Regions from separate parts of the Saccharopolyspora sp. NPDC003752 genome, predicted to be linked through region 1. Evidence: riboswitches for the same ligand, from Rfam matches in the RefSeq annotation. Region 1 holds a riboswitch; each other region holds the start of a gene.
What was found. A riboswitch is a leader RNA that binds a small molecule or an ion and turns the genes downstream of it on or off. The one in region 1 is predicted to bind S-adenosylmethionine.
Positions count from the first base shown of each region.

Region 2: another riboswitch for S-adenosylmethionine. It lies ahead of ACWEV3_RS29800 (methionine ABC transporter ATP-binding protein); the one in region 1 lies ahead of thrC (threonine synthase).
Region 3: another riboswitch for S-adenosylmethionine. It lies ahead of ACWEV3_RS21230 (aminotransferase class V-fold PLP-dependent enzyme); the one in region 1 lies ahead of thrC (threonine synthase).

Region 1 is NZ_JBSGJZ010000001.1:403,022-409,615, forward strand. Features, by position in the region: gene holA (DNA polymerase III subunit delta) at 58-1,044, opposite strand; SAM riboswitch class I at 1,141-1,273, shown strand; gene thrC (threonine synthase) at 1,286-2,554, shown strand; gene ACWEV3_RS01980 (ComEC/Rec2 family competence protein) at 2,657-5,008, opposite strand; gene ACWEV3_RS01985 (helix-hairpin-helix domain-containing protein) at 5,005-5,568, opposite strand; gene ACWEV3_RS01990 (DegV family protein) at 5,908-6,594, opposite strand, start outside.
Region 2 is NZ_JBSGJZ010000028.1:12,977-19,570, reverse strand. Features, by position in the region: gene rsmA (16S rRNA (adenine(1518)-N(6)/adenine(1519)-N(6))-dimethyltransferase RsmA) at 101-970, shown strand; SAM riboswitch class I at 1,146-1,233, shown strand; gene ACWEV3_RS29800 (methionine ABC transporter ATP-binding protein) at 1,478-2,494, shown strand; gene ACWEV3_RS29795 (ABC transporter permease subunit) at 2,491-3,174, shown strand; gene ACWEV3_RS29790 (MetQ/NlpA family ABC transporter substrate-binding protein) at 3,253-4,065, shown strand; gene ACWEV3_RS29785 (4-(cytidine 5'-diphospho)-2-C-methyl-D-erythritol kinase) at 4,408-5,364, shown strand; gene ACWEV3_RS29780 (ABC-F family ATP-binding cassette domain-containing protein) at 5,484-6,594, shown strand, end outside.
Region 3 is NZ_JBSGJZ010000015.1:144,066-150,659, reverse strand. Features, by position in the region: gene ACWEV3_RS21250 (NAD(P)(+) transhydrogenase (Re/Si-specific) subunit beta) at 1-442, shown strand, start outside; gene ACWEV3_RS21245 (hypothetical protein) at 741-1,040, opposite strand; gene ACWEV3_RS21240 (RluA family pseudouridine synthase) at 1,087-1,971, opposite strand; gene lspA (signal peptidase II) at 2,013-2,660, opposite strand; gene ACWEV3_RS21230 (aminotransferase class V-fold PLP-dependent enzyme) at 2,859-4,196, opposite strand; SAM riboswitch class IV at 4,237-4,352, opposite strand; gene ileS (isoleucine--tRNA ligase) at 4,501-6,594, opposite strand, start outside.

The DNA of each region.
Region 1 (6,594 bases):
TTCCGGCCCCCTTCCCGCACGGGGAGGGGGCCGTTTGCATTCACGGGAAAGCGCGGGTCACGAACGCTGGTTGCGGAGCTCCACGAGCCGGAGGACGGTCCGCTCCAGGGCGTAGGTGGCGTCGGCGGCCATGCCCTTGACCCCGGCGTTGACCTCCGCGACCGCCTGCAGCGCTTGCGCGAGGCTCGATGCGTTCCAGCCGCGGGACTGCGCCAGCGCCTTCTTCACCTTCCACGCGGGCATGCCGAGCTCGCCCGCCAGCCGGAACGGATCGTTCCGGCCGCCCGCTGCGGCGACCCGGCCGATGGTGCGCACCGAATCGGCGAGGGCATCGGCGATCAGCACGTGCGGAACGCCGAGCTGCACGGCCCACCGCAAGGCCTCCAGCGCCGCCGCCCGATCACCGGTCACCGCCTTCTCCGCGACCGCGAACCCGGTCACCTCCGCGCGCCCGCGGTGGTAGCGGCGCACCGCCGTCTCGTCGACCTTGCCGCCGGTGTCGGCGACCAGCTGCGTCGCCGCGGCCGACAGCTCGCGCAGGTCCGAACCGACCGATTCGATCAGCGCGACCACACCGGCCGCATCGGTCTTCCCGCCGGCCCGGCGCACCTCGTCGCGGACGAACGCCTCCCGCTCCGCGGGCTTGGTGATCTTGTTGCACTCGGTGACGCGCGCGCCGAGTTTGCGCAGCGCATTGGGCAGTTCCTTGGCGTGCTTCGACCGGCCGCCGCCGGTGTGCACGACGACGAGCGTGACGCCGTCCGCCGGCTGCCGGGCGTACGTCAGCAGCGCTTCGGCGATCTCCTTGCCCGCGTCCTGCGCGGACTCCACGGCCAGCACCCGGCCCTCGGCGAACAACGAAGGGCTGAGCAGCTCCGCCAGCTCCGGAGGAGTGAGTTCACTCACCTTCACCCGGCGCAGCTCGGCCTCCGGGTCCACGGCGCGGGCCGCTCCGACGGCCGCCCACAGCGCGCGTTCCACCAGCAGTTCTTCGTCGCCGATAACCAGATGCAGCGGATCGGGGACCACGGCCGGTGCGCTCATGCACGCATCGTCGCACGCACCCGCGACTGTCCCGCCATCTGGATCGTGCTGGCCAGAACCCGGCGCGGTCCACTAGCGTTGCCAGCACAACCGAATAGCTCATCCAGAGGGGCAGAGGGAACGGCCCGATGAAGCCCCGGCAACCGTTCGTCAGCGAATCGTGATTTCACCCGCGAGGTCTCTGACGAAAGCGGTGCCAATTCCGACCCGTCCGCGGGACAGATGAGGAGAGGACCTCGCGATGACCGCTGCTGCCCATGCCCAGAATTCGGCGAAGAAGACCTACGACCTGGGCAATGCCGTCGAACTGGTGTCCAAGGAAGAGGGCCACCGGCAGCCGCTGGCCCCGGAATTCGTCTCCTTGGAAGACTTCTCCCCGCTCGAGGTCGCGTACGACTTCGGCCGGATCCGCCGCGAGGACATCGAGGCCGGCCCGCGTTCCATCTGGCGCTACAAGCAGCTGCTCCCGGTTCCCTCCAACGTCGAGGAGCACCCGAACACCGACCCGGGCTGTACCCGGCTGATCCGGGCCGACAACCTCGCGAAGGCGTTGGGCGTCAAGCGGATCTGGATCAAGGACGACACCGGCAACCCGACCCACTCCTTCAAGGACCGCGTCGTCGCGGTGGCGCTGGCCGCCGCCCGCGAATTCGGCTTCAAGGTGCTGGCCTGCCCCTCCACCGGCAACCTCGCCAACGCGGTGGCCGCAGCCGCGGCCCGCGCCGGCTGGGACTCGGTGGTGCTGGTGCCCAAGACCCTGGAGCGCGCCAAGATCCTGATGAGCGCGGTCTACGACGGTTCGCTGCTGGCCGTCGACGGCAACTACGACGACGTGAACCGGCTGGCCACCGAGCTCGCCGCCGAGCACGAGGACTGGGCGTTCGTCAACGTCAACGTCCGGCCCTACTACTCCGAAGGCTCGAAGACCCTGGCCTTCGAGGTCGCCGAGCAGCTCGGCTGGCGCATCCCCGAGCAGATCGTGGTGCCGATCGCCTCCGGCTCGCAGCTGACCAAGGTCTACAAGGGATTCAACGAGCTCGGCCAGGTCGGCCTGGTGGAGCCGAGCCCGGTGCGGATCTTCGGTGCGCAGGCCACCGGCTGCTCCCCGGTGTCGACGGCGTACAAGAACGGCCACGACGTGGTCCAGCCGGTGCGGCCGGACACCATCGCCCGGTCGCTGGCCATCGGCGCTCCCGCCGACGGCCCCTACGTGCTCGACATCGTGCGCAAGACCGGCGGCGCCATCGAGGACGTCACCGACGACGAGGTCCGCGACGGCATCCGGCTGCTGGCGCGCACCGAGGGCATCTTCGCCGAGACGGCCGGTGGGGTCACCGTGGCCACGGCGAAGAAGCTCATCGAGGCGGGCAAGATCGACCCCGACGCCGAGACCGTGCTGCTGATCACCGGTGACGGCCTGAAGACCCTGGACGCGGTGCAGGACCAGATCGGCCCGAAGGCCACCGTCGCGCCGACCACCGAAGCGGTCAACCAGGCGCTCGGCCTCTGAGCCGACCTGACGACCTGGTTCGAGGGCGTGGCGTCACCGCACGGCGGTGGCGCCGCGCTTTCGTCCACAAGGGACGACTGCGGACGCTCGGGTCGCCTCGTCCTACGACTCGCCTGCGCGCAGCGGGTCGCCCCGGGCTGCGTAGCGGGGGCCATGCGGGCCGGGCAGGATCGCGATATCTCCTTCCTGGTCGGTGCGCAGCACTTTCGTGCCCGCACGGGTGAGGTTGTCGACGATGAACGGGCTGGGGTGCCCGTAGGTGTTGCCGGCGCCGACGCTGATCACGGCCAGCCTCGGGCGCACTGCTTGCAGGAAACGCGGTGTGGTGTAACGGGATCCGTGGTGCGGGACCTTGAGCACATCGGCCCGGAGATCCGCACCGGAGGACACCAGCCGCCCCTGCCCGGGCAGTTCGACGTCGCCGGTGAGCAGAACCCGGCCGGCCGGGGTGGTCGCCAGCAGCACGATCGACGCGTCGTTGGCGTCGTCGGCCGACTGTGTGCGGGCCAGCACCGGGTCCGGGCCGAGCACGTCCAGGACGAGCCCCGGCCAGACCGCGCGCTGCCCGGACAACAGCGGCACGACCGGAACCCGGTGCGCGCGGGCATCCCTCTCGACGTCGTCCATCGCCCACGCCGGCTGCCGCAGCGGTCCGATCGCGACCGCGTCGACGGGGATCTTCCCCATCAGCGCGGCGAGCCCGCTCACGTGATCGGCGTGCAGGTGGGTGAGCACCGCCAGCGGGATCCGGCGGATCCCGAGCCGCCGCAGGCATTCCGCGGCCCGTTGCGGATCCGGCCCGGCGTCGACCACCACCGCCTCGTCCGGGCGACCGGTGGCCAGCACCAGCCCGTCGCCCTGGCCGACATCGCAGGCGACCATGCTCCAGCCCGGCACCGGCCAGCCGGGCAGCACGGTGCGCACCGGCACCACGACCAGCACCAAGAGCAGCAGCCCCACCGCGACAACCAGGCGAATCCGCTTGCCGCGCAAGGCGATCAGCCCGACCGCCGCGATCACCGCGAGCGCGGTCCCGCCGACGGCGCCCGAAGGCCAGTCGAACGCCGCGCCGGGAACCGCCGCCGCCCGCTCGGCGACCAGGATGATCCACTCCAGCTCCGGCGCCGCCAGCCGGCCGAACACGCCGGCCGACCAGGCCGATACCGGCGCCACCACGGTGGCCAGGACGCCGAACACCGTCGCCGGTGCGACGACGGGCCCGGCCAGCATGTTCGCCGGCACCGCCACCAGGCTGACCTCGCCGGAGAGCGCCGCGATCAGCGGAGCCGTGACGACGTGCGCCGCCAGCGGCACGGCGATCGCTTCCGCCAACCCGATCGGCACTCCCCTCGCCCGCAGCGCCGATGACCACACCGGCGCCAGCAGCACCAGCCCGGCGGTCGCCGCGACCGACAGCGCGAACCCCGCACTGGTCGCCAGGTCGGGCAGGAGCAGCAGCAAGCCGATCACGCTCGCGGACAGCGCCGGCAACGCCGACCGCTGCCTGCCCAGCACCAATGCGAGCAACGTGATCGCGCCCATCACCGCCGCGCGCAACACGCTCGGTTCCGGTCCGGCCAGGACGACGAACCCGACGAGCGCCGCGCCCGCACCCACGGCCGACATGACCGGCCCCGCGCCGACCAGGTGCAGCAGCACCAGCACCGCGCCGCACACGATCGCCAGGTTGGCACCCGAAACCGCCGTCAGGTGAGACAGCCCGGCGGTCTCGAAGTTCTGCTCCACCTCCGGCGGCAGCCGACCGGTGTCGCCGACCACCAGCCCCGGCAGCAGCCCCGCGGCGGCCGGGCCGAGCACGTCGGCCGAGACCCGCCGCAGGCCGTCCCGCAAGTCCTCCGCGACGCGCTGCCAACCCGGCGCGGCCGCGACGTCGGCCGGTGGGCCGAACACCTGGAAAGCCGCGACCGCGAGCTCACCGGCACGCGGCGGGGAGACCTTGCCGGTCGCCGTTACCTGTTGTCCGGCAATGAGGTTCCGCCACTGCTCGGTCGGGACCAGCAGCACCACCGCGCCGCCTGCCCGCACCCGACGCCCGGCCAACTCGCCTGCCTGCAACTCGGCGCGGACCAACGACCTGTCCGCCGCTCGCCGGGCTCCGAAGGACGCACCGCGCAACGGGGTCGGCGCGCTCGTCAACGTGACTCGCAGCGTCGCCCGTTCGCCGTGTCCGGCGGCCAGCCGCACCGGATGGTGCTCAACGGTGTGGACGCGAACCGCGATCCCGGTGGCGGCAACGCCCGCCAGCAGCAGGACCACGAGGGCACCCCTGGCGACCGGCCGGGCGCGTACCGCCTTCCACGCCAGCGGCGCGGCCAGCAGGGCGAGCAGCGCCACGACCGCGGCCGGAACCCAGCCCGCCAGCAATCCGGTCAACGTCACGGCCCAGACCGCGAGCGCGGCCGGGACCAGGCGCAGGTCGAGTCTCGCGATCACACCCGCACCACCTCCCGCAGCCGGTCGAACCGGGTTTCGCCGATCCCACCGACCTCCTTCAGCTGCTCCACCGAGTCGAAGCGGCCGTGTTCGGCCCGCCACTGCACGATCCGCTTGGCGGTGACCTCGCCGATGCCTGGTAGTTCATCGAGTTCGTCCTCCGTCGCGATGTTCAGATCGACCTTCCCGTCGCCGCCGGGTTGTCCGGGCTGCGGCGCCCCCGGCACGGCGACGTAGAGCTGCTCGCCGTCGGTCAGCCGGCGGGCCAGGTTGAGACCCGTCAGATCCGTGTCCGGCAGCGGGCCACCGGCCGACGCGACGGCGTCGGCCACCCGGGCACCCGGCGGCACGGTGACCAGGCCCGGGCGAGTCACCCGGCCGACGACGCTGACCACGAGCTCCGGCGGCGCCGCCGTCGTGACCGGGGCCGGCGGCACCACGATCGGCGGCGGCGCGGGTTCCGCCGTGGGCTGACCGGCCCACGTCACGGCCACGATGCAGACCAGCACCACCAAGGACACCAGGGCGAGCGCGAGCACGCCGATTCGGCCGGGGTCCACTCTGGACCTCAGCAGGGGCTCGGGTAGCCACCTCTCGGCCAGCCGCCGCCAAGGCGAGCCGGATCCGGTATCCGGTGGCGGCGCCGAGTAGTTCGGACCGGCGCGCTCCGCCGGATCATCACGGGACGCATGCCGCTGCAGGGTCTGAAGCCTGCTTCGCGGATCTAGTTCTTCGAATTCGTCTGCACTGGAACGAAAACTCCGGATGTCAAACATGCGGTCGACGGTAGAGCAGACGAAAGTCGTTCCGCAGCTTTATTTTTCGCGGATAAGACCACTGTGGATCAAATCAGCGCCGGATTCAGCTCGAAGGTGTGGAATCCGCCAGCCGAAAGGTTTTCAGGCGTCCGAACGCCACCCGTTCGGGAGCACCACGACACCCACAGCGCCCGGCCCGATGTGCGCGCCGATCACCGCGCCCACCTCCGAAACGACGCAATCCACCGAATCACCGAGCTCGGCCCGGATCTGACCGGCGAGCCGCTCGGCGCGCTCCGGCGCGGCCAGGTGGTGCACCGCGATCGCGGCCCGGGAATCCGCCGCGCGCAACGAAATCTCCAGCAACCGGGCCATCGCCCGGGTGGTCGTGCGCACCTTCTCCAACGCGTCGATGCGACCGTCGTGCACGTGCAACAGCGGCTTTATGGCCAACGCGGTGCCCAACACCGCCGCAGCGGTCCCGATCCGCCCGCCACGCCGCAGGTATTCCAAGGTCTGCACGGAGAACAACGTCGTCGTGCGCTCGGCGGTCGAAGCCGCGACGCGCTCCACCTCGGTCAGCACAGCACCCGACTTCGCCGCCTCGGCGGCCGCGAGCACCGAAAAACCCAGCCCCATCGCGGTGGACCGGGAATCGACGACCCGGACCCGCTCGGGGTCGACCTCGCGCGCGGCCAGCCGCGCCGCGTCCCAGGTGCCCGACAGCTGCCGCGACAGGTGCACCGCGACCACGCCGTCGGCGCCGCCGTCCAACGCGTCCTGATATGCCTGCGCCAGTTCCTGCGGCGTCGCACCAGCAGTGGTGAC
Region 2 (6,594 bases), on a different contig from region 1:
AGGGCGCCTCTCGCCGGATGGTCCGGTGGTAGGTGCCCTTCGTGGTTCTGCTGGTCGGGGTGCGGGGACGGTGGCTTCGGGGCGCGGGTAGTTTTTCCGTGTGGACGACCAGCAGGCGACTCTGCTCGGCCCGGCCGACGTGCGCCGGTTGGCCGAGGAGCTCGACATCCGCCCGACGAAGAAGCTCGGCCAGAACTTCGTGCACGACCCGAACACGGTGCGCCGCATCGTGGCCTCGGCGTCGGTCACGGCGGACGACGTCGTGCTGGAGGTCGGCCCCGGCCTGGGCTCCCTGACGCTCGCCCTGCTCCCGGCCGCCGGTGCCGTGACGGCCGTCGAGATCGATCCGGTGCTCGCGGCGCGGCTGCCGCGCACCGCCGCCGAGTTCGCCCCGGCGCTGGCCGACCGGCTCACCGTGATCGAGGCCGACGCCCTGCGGGTGACCGCCGCGGACTTCCCGGCGCCGCCGACCGCGCTGGTCGCGAACCTGCCGTACAACGTCGCCGTGCCGGTGGTGCTGCACCTGCTGGCCGAACTGCCGAGCCTGCGGCACGGCCTGGTCATGGTGCAGTCCGAGGTCGCCGACCGGATGGCCGCCAAGCCGGGCAGCCGGGTCTACGGCGTGCCCAGCGCCAAGGCCGCGTGGTACGCCGACGTGCGGCGCGCGGGTCCGGTGCCGCGCAAGGTGTTCTGGCCGGTGCCCAATGTGGACTCCGGGCTGGTGTCGTTCGAGCGCGTCGAACCGCCGTCGACCGCGCCGCGCGCGGAGGTCTTCCGGGTGGTGGACGCGGCGTTCGCCCAGCGGCGCAAGACGTTGCGCGCCGCGCTGTCCGGCTGGGCCGGGTCCGCGGCGCGCGCGGAGGAAGTCCTCCGGGCCGCCGGGGTGGATCCGTCGATTCGCGGTGAGCAGTTGGAGATCGCCGACTTCGCGCGCATCGCGGAGGCCGCGGCTACCGAGAGCGGTCGCTGAACCACCCGTCCGGGCGCTTGCCAACCGAGGTCGATCCACTACTCGGAGTCACTGAGAACACCTGGCGCGCCAGGAAAATTCCCGCTCGTCCGGGTGTGTGATTTGACAGACGATTTCGGAAAGTGACGACTATCAACTTGCGCTGGAATCCGCCAGTGGGTTCTACTATTCGGGAAATCCATCCCGAGCGGCCGAGAGACCTGGCTCCGCGACGCCGCAGCAACCACCCGATGGGCAGGTGCTAACGCCAGGACCGATGGAGTTGTTGTGGATTCCAACGCGCTGTTAGCCAGCCCGCCTGCGGGTCAGACCCGAGCTCAGCTGGCCCGATCCCGGCAGAACCACATCCGGAGGCTGCTGACGCAGCGTCGCGTCATCGACCACGGGCGTCGCACCACCACCGCCTGTCGTCGCGAGATGTGACCCAGCTCTTCCTCCCTTTCCGAAGTTCCTTGGCCTGCCGCCCTGTCGTGCGCGCGGCCGTCGCGAGCTGATGTGGAGCCGATCGTGATCACAGTTGAGAACCTGACCAAGTCCTTCCAGCACAACAACGGAACCGTCCGCGCCCTCGACGGCGTGTCGATGGAGGTTTCGGCCGGTGCGGTGTGCGGGGTGGTCGGTCCGAGCGGGGCCGGCAAGTCGACCCTGGCCCGGTGCATCGCGCTGCTGGAGAAGCCGGACGGCGGCGCCATCCGCGTCGACGGCACCGACCTCGTTTCCCTCGGCGGCAAGGCGCTTCGCGCGGCGCGTCGCCAGATCGGCGTTGTGCCGCAAGGCGATTCGCTGCTGCGCCAGCGCACCGCCGCGGGCAACGTCGCGTTGCCGCTGGAAGCGGCCGGTGTCAGCGGCCCGCAGCGGCGCACCCGCGTCGGCGAGCTGCTGGACCTCGTGGGCCTGACCGATAAGGCCTCCGTCTACCCCGACCAGCTCTCCGGCGGGCAGCGCCAGCGGATCGCGGTGGCGCGTGCGCTGGCCGCCAAGCCGTCGGTGCTGCTGGCCGACGAGCCGACCTCGGCGCTCGACCCGAGCACCACCGACTCGGTGCTCACGGTGCTGGACCGCGCCCGCGCCGAACTGGGCGTCACCGTGCTGGTGGTCACCCACGACATGGCCGTGGTGCGCAAGATCGCCGACGACGTCGCGGTGCTGGAGGACGGCCGGGTGGTCGAGCACGGCAAGGTCATCGACCTCGTCGCCGAGCCCGGCAGCCGGGTGGGCGACACGCTGCTGCCCGGCACCGACCAGGGCGATTCGCTGCGGCCCGGCGGCCGGCACGACGTCGTCGCCGAGGTCGTGCTGGTCGGTTTCGCCGCGGTCGGCGCGTTGCTGCCGGAGGCCGCCGGCCGGTTCGGGGTCGAGCTCGCGATCCTGGGCGGCGGGTTGACCAGGCTGGGTGACACGCCCGTGGCGAAGTTCAAGGTGGGCCTGACCGGCGAGCGAGCCGAGGCGGCCCTGAAGTGGATGGTCGAGCGGGACGCGCATGTGCGACGCGCCCCGGTGTGCGTTGACGGAGCTGCTGCGTGAGTGATGTGACCCCCTGGTCGGAGGTCCTTGGAATTCTTGGTGAAGCGACGATCGACACGCTCTACATGGTGTTGGTGTCGACCCTGCTGGCGGTGCTGGGAGGCCTGCCGCTCGGGGTGCTGCTGCACCTGACCTCGCCGGTCGGCCTGAACCCGAAGCCCGTGCTGTACCGGGTGCTCGGCGTGGTCGTCGACGTGGTGCGTTCGGTGCCGTTCGTCGTTCTGCTGGTGGTGCTGGCGTCGTTCACCCGGCTGCTGATCGGCACGTCGATCGGCAGCACCGCGGTGATCGTGCCGCTGACCATCGGCGCCATCCCGTTCTTCGCGCGGCTGACGCAGAACGCGTTGCGCGAGGTCAGCTTCACCGTGGTCGAGGCTGCGATCACGACCGGATCGAGCAAGCTGCGGATCGTGTGGACGGTGCTGCTCGGCGAGGCGCGGGCCGCGCTGGTCGGCGCGGTCGGCGTCACCGCCGTGGCGCTGGTCGGCTATGCCGCGATGGCCGGCGCGATCGGCGGCGGCGGGCTGGGCACGACCGCGATCCAGGACGGCTACCAGGGCTACGACGACCGGATCCTGTGGGGATCGGTGGTCGTGCTCGGCGTGCTGGCCTTCGCGATGCAGCTGATCACCGACCGGACCGCGAAGCTCGTCGACCGGCGCCGGACCGCGACGAGCTGACCTCGTGGGCGACGCCCACCCGAACCTCTTCCTGCTTGGGACGACCTCCCAACCACTGTCCAGAAAGGACGAACTCTGATGCGTTTGCGTTTTGCCGCCCTGGTGGCCGCGGCCGGCGTGGTGCTGGCCGCGTGCGGAGGTGGCGGCGGCCAGGCCTCCTCGGACCCGAACGCCCCGCTGCGGGTCGCGGTCAGCCCGACGCCGCACGGCGAGATCCTGCAGTACGTCAAGGACAACCTGGCGAAGCAGGCCGGGCTCGACATCGAGATCGTCAAGTTCGACGACTACAACCGGCCGAACGAGGCCGTCGCGCACGGCGAGCTGGAGGCGAACTACTTCCAGCACCAGCCCTACCTGGACGAGTACCGCAAGCAGCGCGGCGGCGACTTCGTCTGGATCCAGGCCGTGCACCTGGAGCCGCTCGCGGTGTACTCCAACAAGGTCAAGTCGCTGCAGGAGGTCCAGGACGGCGCGACGGTCACGCTGTCCAACGACCCGGCGAACCAGTTCCGCAGCCTGAAGCTGCTGGAGCAGGGCGGCCTGATCAAGCTCAAGCCGGACGCCGCGGTGGGCACCCGGTTGGAGTCGGCGATCGCGGAGAACCCCAAGAACATCAAGTTCAAGGACCTGTCGCCGGACCAGCTGCCGCGCTCGGTGGACGACGCCGCCGCCGCGGTGGTCAACGGCAACTACGCGATCAAGGCGAACCTGCAGAACCCGGTCCTCGTGGAGAGCCCGGAGAACAACCCGTACGCCAACGGCCTGGTGACCAGCCCGGCGCTGGAGAAGGACCCGCGGATCCAGAAGCTCGCCGAGCTGCTGCGGTCCCAGCAGGTCAAGGACTTCATCAACCAGAAGTACGGCGGCGTCGCGGTCATCCCGGCGGCCTGATCGCAGCATCCGCGCTGGAGGGCGCTTCCCGGCGAGTTGATCGCCGGGAAGCGCCCTTCACCGCATTTTCCGCTTTGTTCTTGAAGCGGCGGAGCCGCTTAGCCCACGCACGCAACTAGCACCGCCGCGGGTTCTCAGGCTGTGCCCACCCCGACGGGGTTCTTGGCGAGGACAGCCCCGACGCGTCGTATTGGGCATACGTGTGTCGGGGATCCCGGAGTCCAGGCGGCGTCTGAGGTTCCGCTACCCGCACCGCTCCGAAAGGTGGGCTGGATAGGCTCTTATACGCAGGGAAGTCGGCGGCGGGGTTTCCTCTACACGTACGCTCTAAGAGTGCTCTCCGTGGTTCCTACACCCATCACCGTTCGCGTCCCGGCCAAGGTGAACCTGCACCTGTCGGTCGGTGACCCGCGCCCGGACGGCTACCACGAGCTGGTCACCGTCTTCCAGGCGCTGTCGATGACCGACGAGGTCACCGTGCTGGTCGCCGAGGAACCCGGCATCGACGTGCACGGCGATGGTGCGGACTCGGTGCCCACCGGCCCCAGCAACCTGGCTTGGAAGGCCGTGCAGCTGCTCGCCGAGCACAGCGGGCGCGATCCGGAAGAGCCCGGGGTGCGGCTGTCGATCAACAAGGGCATCCCGGTCGCCGGCGGGATGGCCGGCGGCAGCGCCGACGCGGCGGCGACGCTGCTGGCGCTGAACCACCTCTGGCGGCTGGAGCTGGGGCGCGACGACCTCAGCGAGATCGCCGCGAAGCTGGGCAGCGACGTCCCGTTCTCGCTGCAGGGCGGCACGGCGCTGGGCACCGGCCGCGGCGAGCGGCTCGTGCCGGTGCTGGCGCGGCACACCTTCCACTGGGTCATCGCGCTCGATCGCCGCGGGCTGGGCACGCCCGGCGTCTACACCGAACTCGACCGGCTGCGGGCGGAGTCGAAGCCGAACCGCGTCGGGGAGGTCGAGCCGCTGCTGGAGGCGCTGGCCTCCGGAGACCCGCGGCAGCTCGCCCTGCTGCTGGGCAACGACCTGCAGGCGGCGGCCGTGTCGCTGCGCCCCGGGCTGCGGCGCACGCTGCGCGCGGGAGTGCAGGCGGGCGCGCTCGCCGGGATCGTGTCGGGCTCGGGCCCGACCTGCGCCTTCCTCTGCACCGACGCGGATTCGGCGGTCCGGGTGGCGGCCGAGCTCTCCGGCGCGGGCGTGTGCCGCACGGTCCGCGTCGCCCACGGTCCCGTCCCGGGAGCCCGGGTGGTCTCCGAGGAGCCCGCTCACCGCCCCACCCCGCCCCAGGTCCACGCCTGAAGTGCAGTTTCAATTGAAACTGCGCGCCTAGGACCCCGGTCTGCAGTTTCAATTGAAACTCGGGTCGGGACCCCAGCCCGTGATCACGCAACGCAGTTGATGGAGTAGACGAACACCCGATGGTGAACCTGGTCAATCTGGAATCGGTCAGCAAGAGCTATGGCGTGCGCCCGCTGCTGGACGGCGTCTCGCTCGGGGTCTCGGCGGGGGAGCGCATCGGGGTCGTCGGCCTCAACGGCGGCGGCAAGACCACGCTGCTGGAGGTGCTCGCCGGCCTCGCGGAGCCCGACAACGGCCGGGTCAGCCAGAGCCGCGACCTGCGGATGGCCGTCGTCACGCAGCGCACCGAGCTGCCCGCCGACTCCACGGTGCGCAACGCGGTGCTCGACCCGCACGGCTTCAGCGCCGAGCACGAATGGGCCGCCGATCCGCAGGTGCGCTCGGTGCTCAGCGGCCTCGGCATGACCCGTCTCGGCCTGGACACCCCGGTCACCGACTTCTCCGGCGGCGAGCGCCGCCGCGTCGCGCTGGCCGCCGCGCTGGTGCGCGATCTGGACCTGCTGGTGCTGGACGAGCCGACGAACCACCTGGACGTCGAGGGCGTGCACTGGCTGGCCGATCACCTGCTGGAGCGCAAGTGCGCGCTGGTGATCGTCACCCACGACCGCTGGTTCCTGGACACCGTCTGCAACCGCACCTGGGAGGTCGTCCAGGGCCGCGTGGAGCAGTACGAAGGCGGCTACGCCGACTGGGTCTTCGCCCGCGCCGAACGAGCCCGCATCGCCCAGCAGGCGGAGGAGAAGCGGCAGAACCTCGCGCGCAAGGAACTCGCGTGGCTGCAGCGCGGCGCGAAGGCCCGCACCTCCAAGCCCCGGTACCGGATGGAGGCGGCCGAGGCCCTGATCGCCGACGTGCCGCCGCCGCGCGACACCGTCGAGCTGGTGGCGTTCGCCAAGCGCCGCCTCGGGAAGACGGTGCTGGAGCTGGAGGACGTCGACCTCCGGATCGCCGACCGCACGCTGCTGGACGGCGTCACCTGGCGCATCGGCCCCGGCGACCGGATCGGCCTGGTCGGCGTCAACGGCTCCGGCAAGACGACGCTGCTGAAGCTGCTCGCCGGCGAACGCGAAGCCGACGCGGGCAAGCGCATCGAGGGCAAGACGGTGCGGCTGGCGCACCTGACCCAGGAACTGCACGACCTGCCCGGGCACTGGCGGGTGCTGGAGGCGA
Region 3 (6,594 bases), on a different contig from region 1:
CGCGCAGGCCCAGCACGCGGTGCAGGACATGGCGAAGTTGCTGGCGGACAAGGGGGTTGCCGTCGACTACGCGATCCACCCGGTGGCGGGCCGGATGCCCGGCCACATGAACGTGCTGCTCGCCGAGGCCGACGTGCCCTACGAGCAGCTCAAGGAGATGGACGAGATCAACGACGAGTTCGCCCGCGCGGACGTCGCGCTGGTGATCGGCGCCAACGACGTCACCAACCCGGCGGCTCGCACCGACCCGAACTCGCCGATCTACGGCATGCCGATCCTCAACGTCGACCAGGCGAAGGCGATCGTCGTCCTGAAGCGCTCTATGCGCGCGGGCTTCGCGGGCGTGGACAACCCGCTCTACACGGACCCGAAGACGACGATGCTCTTCGGCGACGCCAAGGCCTCGGTGCGAGAAGTGGTCGAAGAGCTCAAGGCGCTGTAGAGCTTTTCTCCGAACTCCTTTTGCCTGGCGGTGCAGGTGGCGGCCCCCCTGCGGGAGTTACGGCCGCCGCCTGGACTCCGGGATCCCCGACACACGTATGTCCAATACGACGCGCCGAGGCTGTCCTCGCCAGACGACGTCTGAGAACCCGCGACGGTGCCGGCTGCGTAGGTGGGCTAAGCGGCTACGCCGCTTCAAGAACAAAAGCCGACGCGTCACCCAAGTCGAAACAGCCGCTGTAGGGCGTGAGCCAACCCAGGGGCCGTGAGTCTCTTCCTGCCACGGCTGCCCGAAGGGCTCATGACTCCTTGCCGCGGCGGAAGATGTTCAGCGGGTTGTTGCGCTTGGGGCGTTCCGGCTTGGTGCGGCTGCGGTACTCCAGCGTCGGCCAGTCCCCCGCTTCGCCCCCCGCCTGGTTCGGTTCCGGCGCGCCGAGCACCGACGGCGCCGCCTTCCCCACGTCCTCCGCGCTGATCACGTCGCCGAGGCTGGTGAAACCGGCCGGCGGCGTGTCCGCGTCGGCTCCGGCGTCGAACACCGGCATGCCGCTGGGTGGCGTCGGTGCATCCGACCCGTCGAACGACCTCGACTGTGCCATCAAGCCCCCTTGCTCGTTCACAGGCTTGTCCGCCACCGTACCCGGCTCAGCCGTCCTGACCGCGGAGCTCGTCCAGCGCGTGCTGCAGGTCGGCGGGGTAGTCGCTTTCGAACGTGACCCAGCCGCCGGACGGGTGCTCGAAGGAGAGGCTGCGCGCGTGCAGCCACTGCCGGGTAATGGCGAGTCGTCGGGCCAGCACCGGGTCCGCGCCGTAGGTCAGGTCGCCGACGCAGGGGTGCTTGATCGCCGCGAAGTGCACCCGGATCTGGTGCGTGCGCCCGGTTTCCAGCTTCACGTCCACCAGCGACGCCGCGCGGAACGCCTCCACCGTCTCGTAGTGGGTGACGCTGGGCTTGCCGCCGGTGACGACCGCGAACTTGTAGTCGTGGCGCGGGTGCCGGTCGATCGGCGCGTCGATGGTGCCGCGGCTCGGGTCCGGATGCCCCTGCACCACCGCGTGGTACCGCTTGTCCACGGTGCGTTCCTTGAACGCGCGCTTGAGCACCGAGTACGCGTGCTCGCTCTTGGCAACGACCATCACACCCGTGGTGCCCGCGTCCAGGCGGTGCACGACGCCCTGCCGCTCCGAGGCTCCGGAGGTCGCGATGCGCACGCCCGCGGCGGCGAGCCCGCCGACCACGGTCGGCCCCTCCCAGCCCGGGCTCGGGTGCACGGCGACGCCGATCGGCTTGTCGACCACGACGATGTCGTCGTCCTGGTGCAGGATCCTGAGCCCGTCCACCGGCACCGCGACGACCTGCAGCGGCTGCTGCGCCGGCGGCAGCGTCACCTCCAGCCAGGCCCCGGCGACCAGCCGGTCCGACTTGCCCGCCGGGTTGCCGTCGACCAGCACGTCACCGGACTCGGCCAGCGAGGCGACGGCGCTGCGGGACAGGCCGAGCAGCTTCGACAGGCCCGCGTCGACCCTCATGCCGTCCAGCCCGTCGGGAACCGGCAGCGTCCGAAGATCGCTCACGACTGCGCTGCCTTCTTCTTGCGGTGCACCGTGCCGTCGTAGTCGCGGCCCAGCAGCGACATCAGCACGACCAGGATGCCGCCGCAGACGATGCAGGAGTCGGCGACGTTGAACACCGGCCACACCGCGCCGCCCGGCGCGAACACCGACAGGAAGTCCACCACGTGCCCCTGCAGCGGTCCGGGGGCTCGGAAGATCCGGTCGACCAGGTTGCCGCAGGCACCGCCGAGCACCAGGCCGAGCCCCACCGCCCAGCCCGGCGAGCGCAGCTTCGGCGCCAGCCAGATGATCACGCCGACGACCGCGATGGCGAGCAGCGCGAGCAGCCAGGTCATGCCGGTGGCCAGCGAGAACGCGGCACCGGGGTTGCGCAGCACGTCGAGGTAGAGCAGGCCGCCGAACAACTCGACCGGCTGCTCGCCCTCCAGGTTGGCGACCACGGCGACCTTGGTGAGGATGTCGATGGCCAGGGCCACCACGGCGACCCCGCCCAGCAACCCGAGCAGCTTCCCGGAGGCGCGCTTGGGCGGCTCCACCGCCTCGGCCTGCGTCTCGGGTGCCTGTTCCGCGGGGGTCGGCTCGGTGCCCGCCTGCTCTGCTGAGGACTCCCTCGGGGAGGACTGCTCGGTGCTCACGCCAGCCATTGTCCCTGAACCCGCCCGCACGCGGTCCGGCAGGACCACTCCCCGCGATGCGCCCTTGAACACACCGTCACCCCGAGGCCGGCACCCCTGCGTCCCGCTTCGCCCACGAGGCCCCGTTTCCACTGGTCAAGTACCGTGAGCGCATTGGGGTGCCAGAACGCCCCAAAACGCTCACGGGCAGGCAGAGCCGGGTCCCGGTCAGCCGAGGAAGTCCGGCAGCGGGCGCGGGTCGTTGACCGGCACCCAGCGGCCGTCGACCTGCTCGTAGCGCCAGACCGGACCCACTGCCACCAGCCGCCGCAGCGCGTTCACCAGGCGGTCGATGTGCTCCGCCGTCGTGCCCAGCCCGACGCTGACGCGCACCGCGCGGTCGGCGTCCGAGCCCGCCCGCGAGAGCAGCCGCCGCGTGGCCACGTGCGCGCAGAACAAGCCGTCGCGGACGCCGATGCCGTGCTCCGCGGAAAGCGCCGCGGCCAGCAGGCCGGGGTCCTGACCGTCGATGGTGAAGCTCACCACGCCGACCCGGTCGTGATCGGCGTCGAACAACCGCAGCTCGCGCAGCCCTGGCACGCCGCGCAGCCCGGCCCGCAGCCGGCGCAGCAGCGTCTCCTCGTGCTCGACGACGTCCGGCCAGTTGGCCGCGAGGGTCTCGCAGGCCTTGGCCAGCGCGTGCACGCCGACGGTGTTCGGCGAACCGGCCTCGTGCCGCTCCGGCCCGGTCGTCCAGCTGACCGACCGCTCCTGCACCAGCCGGGTCGCGCCGCCGCCCGCCAGGTACGGCTCGGCGGCGTTGAGCCAGTCCGCGCGGCCGATCAGCGCGCCCGCGCCGAACGGGGCGTAGAGCTTGTGCCCGGAGATCGCGACGTAGTCGACATCGAGCTCGCCGATCCGCACCGGCCGGTGCGGCGCGAGCTGCGCGGCGTCCAGCACGGTGCGCGCCCCGCGCCGCCGCGCTGCCTTCGCGAGCTCGGCGACCGGCCACACCTCGCCGGTGACGTTGGAGGCGCCCGTGATCACCGCCAGCCGCGGCCCCTCCGGGCATTCGGCCAGCGCGGCGTCGAGCGCGGCGACCGCGTCCGCCGGGGTCTCCGGCGCGGGCAGGCGGCGCACCCGCGGACCCGACCAGGGCAGCAGCGCGGCGTGGTGCTCGGTGTCGAAGACGACGACGGAGGTGCCGCGCGGCAGCGCCCGCCCCAGCAGGTTCAGGGCATCGGTGGTGTTGCGGGTGAAGATCACCGAGTCGGTTCGCCGGGCGCCGACGAAGGTCCGGAGCTTGTCCCGGGCGCCCTCGTATACCCGGGTGCACACCTGGGAGGCGAACCCGGCGCCGCGGTGCACGCTCGCGTACCAGGGCAGCAGCTCGTCCACTGCCGACTGCACCGGCTCCAGACAAGGCGCGCTCGCCCCGTGATCGAGGTTCGCGTATCCGATGTGCTCGCCGGTGACCAGCGGGACCTGCAGCGAGCGGCCGACGACAGCGGGGATCCGGTAGTCCACATCGGACTGCTTCGGGATGTCGATGACGGCAGAAGACATGACGGCCTCCTCGGGGGCCTCATCGGACCCGCCCAGGAGGGGTCCGCGCTTGCCGGATCGCCCTGCACGACCGGCCAGGTCCTCACCCGGGGCACCCCACCGCGGTTGGAGGGTTGCCGGCCAGCAAGCCGGGGCTTGACGCTGGCGCTCATGACCTTCGACTACGGACCTTAGGAAACCGCCGCGGCGCCGGACAACAGTGATCCCGGATCGTGGGAGCGGCCTTGGTCACACCGACCCCGGGAAGCGCGAAGGGCGCTTCCCGCCGGGAAATCCGGTGGAAAGCGCCCTCGACCTCGCGGGATCAGGCCTTGGTGACACCGATCTTGATCTCGGTGCCGTCACCGACGGTACCGGTGAAACCGTCCGCCACGTCGCCGGACTCGACCGCGTTCGCCAGCGTTTCGGCGGCGATGAACTCGCGGTGCTCGGCGACGGCCGACAGGACCTCGGCCGGGGCCGAGATCGCCACCGCGATCCGGTCGGAGACCTGGAAGTCCGCCTCCTTGCGGGCCTGCTGGACGACGCGGACCACGTCGCGGGCCAGGCCCTCGGCCGCCAGCCCCGGGGTCACCTCGGTGTCCAGCACCACCAGGCCCTTGCCGCCGGGCAGCGCCGAGGCCGCGCCGGGGTCGGTGGAGACCAGCCGCTCGTCGAACTCGTTCTCCTGCAGCTCGATGCCCGCCGCGACCACGGTGCCGCCGGTACGCTGCCACTCGCCCGACTTCACCGCCTTGATCACCTTCTGCACGTCGCGGCCCAGCCGCGGACCGGCGGCCCGCGCGTTCACCGCGATCTCGAAGTGACCGTGCGCGGCGACGTCGGTGCTCAGCTCCAGGTCCTTGACGTTGACCTCGTCGCGGATCAGGTCCGCGAAGGGCCGCAGCGCCTCCGCGTCCGGGGTGGCGACCACGAGCTTGGCCAGCGGCAACCGCACCCGGAGGTTGTTGGACTTGCGCAGCCTCGACACCGACGAGCACACCTGGCGCACCTCGTCCATCGCGGTCACCAGCGCGGCGTCCGCGGGCAGCTCGTCGACCAGCGGCCAGTCCGCCAGGTGCACCGAGCGACCGCCGGTCAGCCCGCGCCAGACCGCCTCCGCGGTCAGCGGCAGCATCGGCGCCACCACCCGGCAGGTCACCTCCAGCACGGTGTGCAGCGTGTTGATCGCGTCCCGGTCACCCGCCCAGAAGCGGTCGCGGGACCGGCGCACGTACCAGTTGGTCAGCACCTCCAGGAAGTCCCGCACCTCCGAGCAGGCACCCGCGAGGTCGAACGAGTCCATCGCGGACTGCACGTCGCCGACCAGCTCGTGCGTCTTGGCCAGGACGTACCGGTCCAGCACGTGCTCGCTGTCCACCTTGGACTCGCCGGAGACGCCCTCGGCGTTTGCGTACAGCGCCAGGAAGTACCAGGAGTTCCACAGCGGCAGCACCGCCTGGCGCACCGCGTCCCGGATGCCGCGCTCGGTGACCACCAGGTCGCCGCCGCGCAGGATCGGGCTGGCCATCAGGAACCAGCGCATCGCGTCGGAGCCGTCGCGGTCGAAGACCTCGTTGACGTCCGGGTAGTTGCGCTTGGACTTCGACATCTTCAGGCCGTCGTCGCCCAGCACGATGCCGTGCGCCAGCACGTTGGTGAACGCCGGCCGGTCGAACAGCGCCGTCGCCAGCACGTGCAGCAGGTAGAACCAGCCGCGGGTCTGGCCGTTGTACTCGACGATGAAGTCGCCCGGGTAGTGGTGCTCGAACCACTCCGAGTTCTCGAACGGGTAGTGCACCTGGGCGAACGGCATCGAGCCGGATTCGAACCAGCAGTCCAGCACCTCCGGCACCCGGCGCATCGTCGACTTCCCGGTCGGGTCGTCCGGGTTCGGCCGGGTCAGGTCGTCGATCTCCGGGCGGTGCAGGTTCGCCGGCCGCACCCCGAAGTCGCGCTCCAGCTCGTCCAGCGAGCCGTAGACGTCGGTGCGCGGGTAGGCCGGGTCGTCGGAGACCCACACCGGGATCGGCGAACCCCAGTACCGGTTGCGGGAGATGTTCCAGTCGCGGGCGTTCTCCAGCCACTTGCCGAACTGGCCGTCCCGGATGTGCCCCGGCACCCAGTTGATCTGCCGGTTCAGCTCGACCATCCGGTCCTTGAACTGGCTGACCGCCACGAACCAGGAGGACACCGGACGCTGGATGAGCGGGTTGTCGCAGCGCCAGCAGTGCGGGTACGGGTGGTCGTAGGTCTCGTGCCGCAGCAGGAGCCCGGCGTCCTTGAGATCGCGGATGATCTGCTTGTTGGCGTCGAAGATGTGCTGGCCCTCGTAAGGCGGAGCCTCGGCGGTGAACTTGCCGTGGGCGTCGACCGGGACCGCCAGCTCGACATCCGCCGCATCGGTGACGGCCTTGTC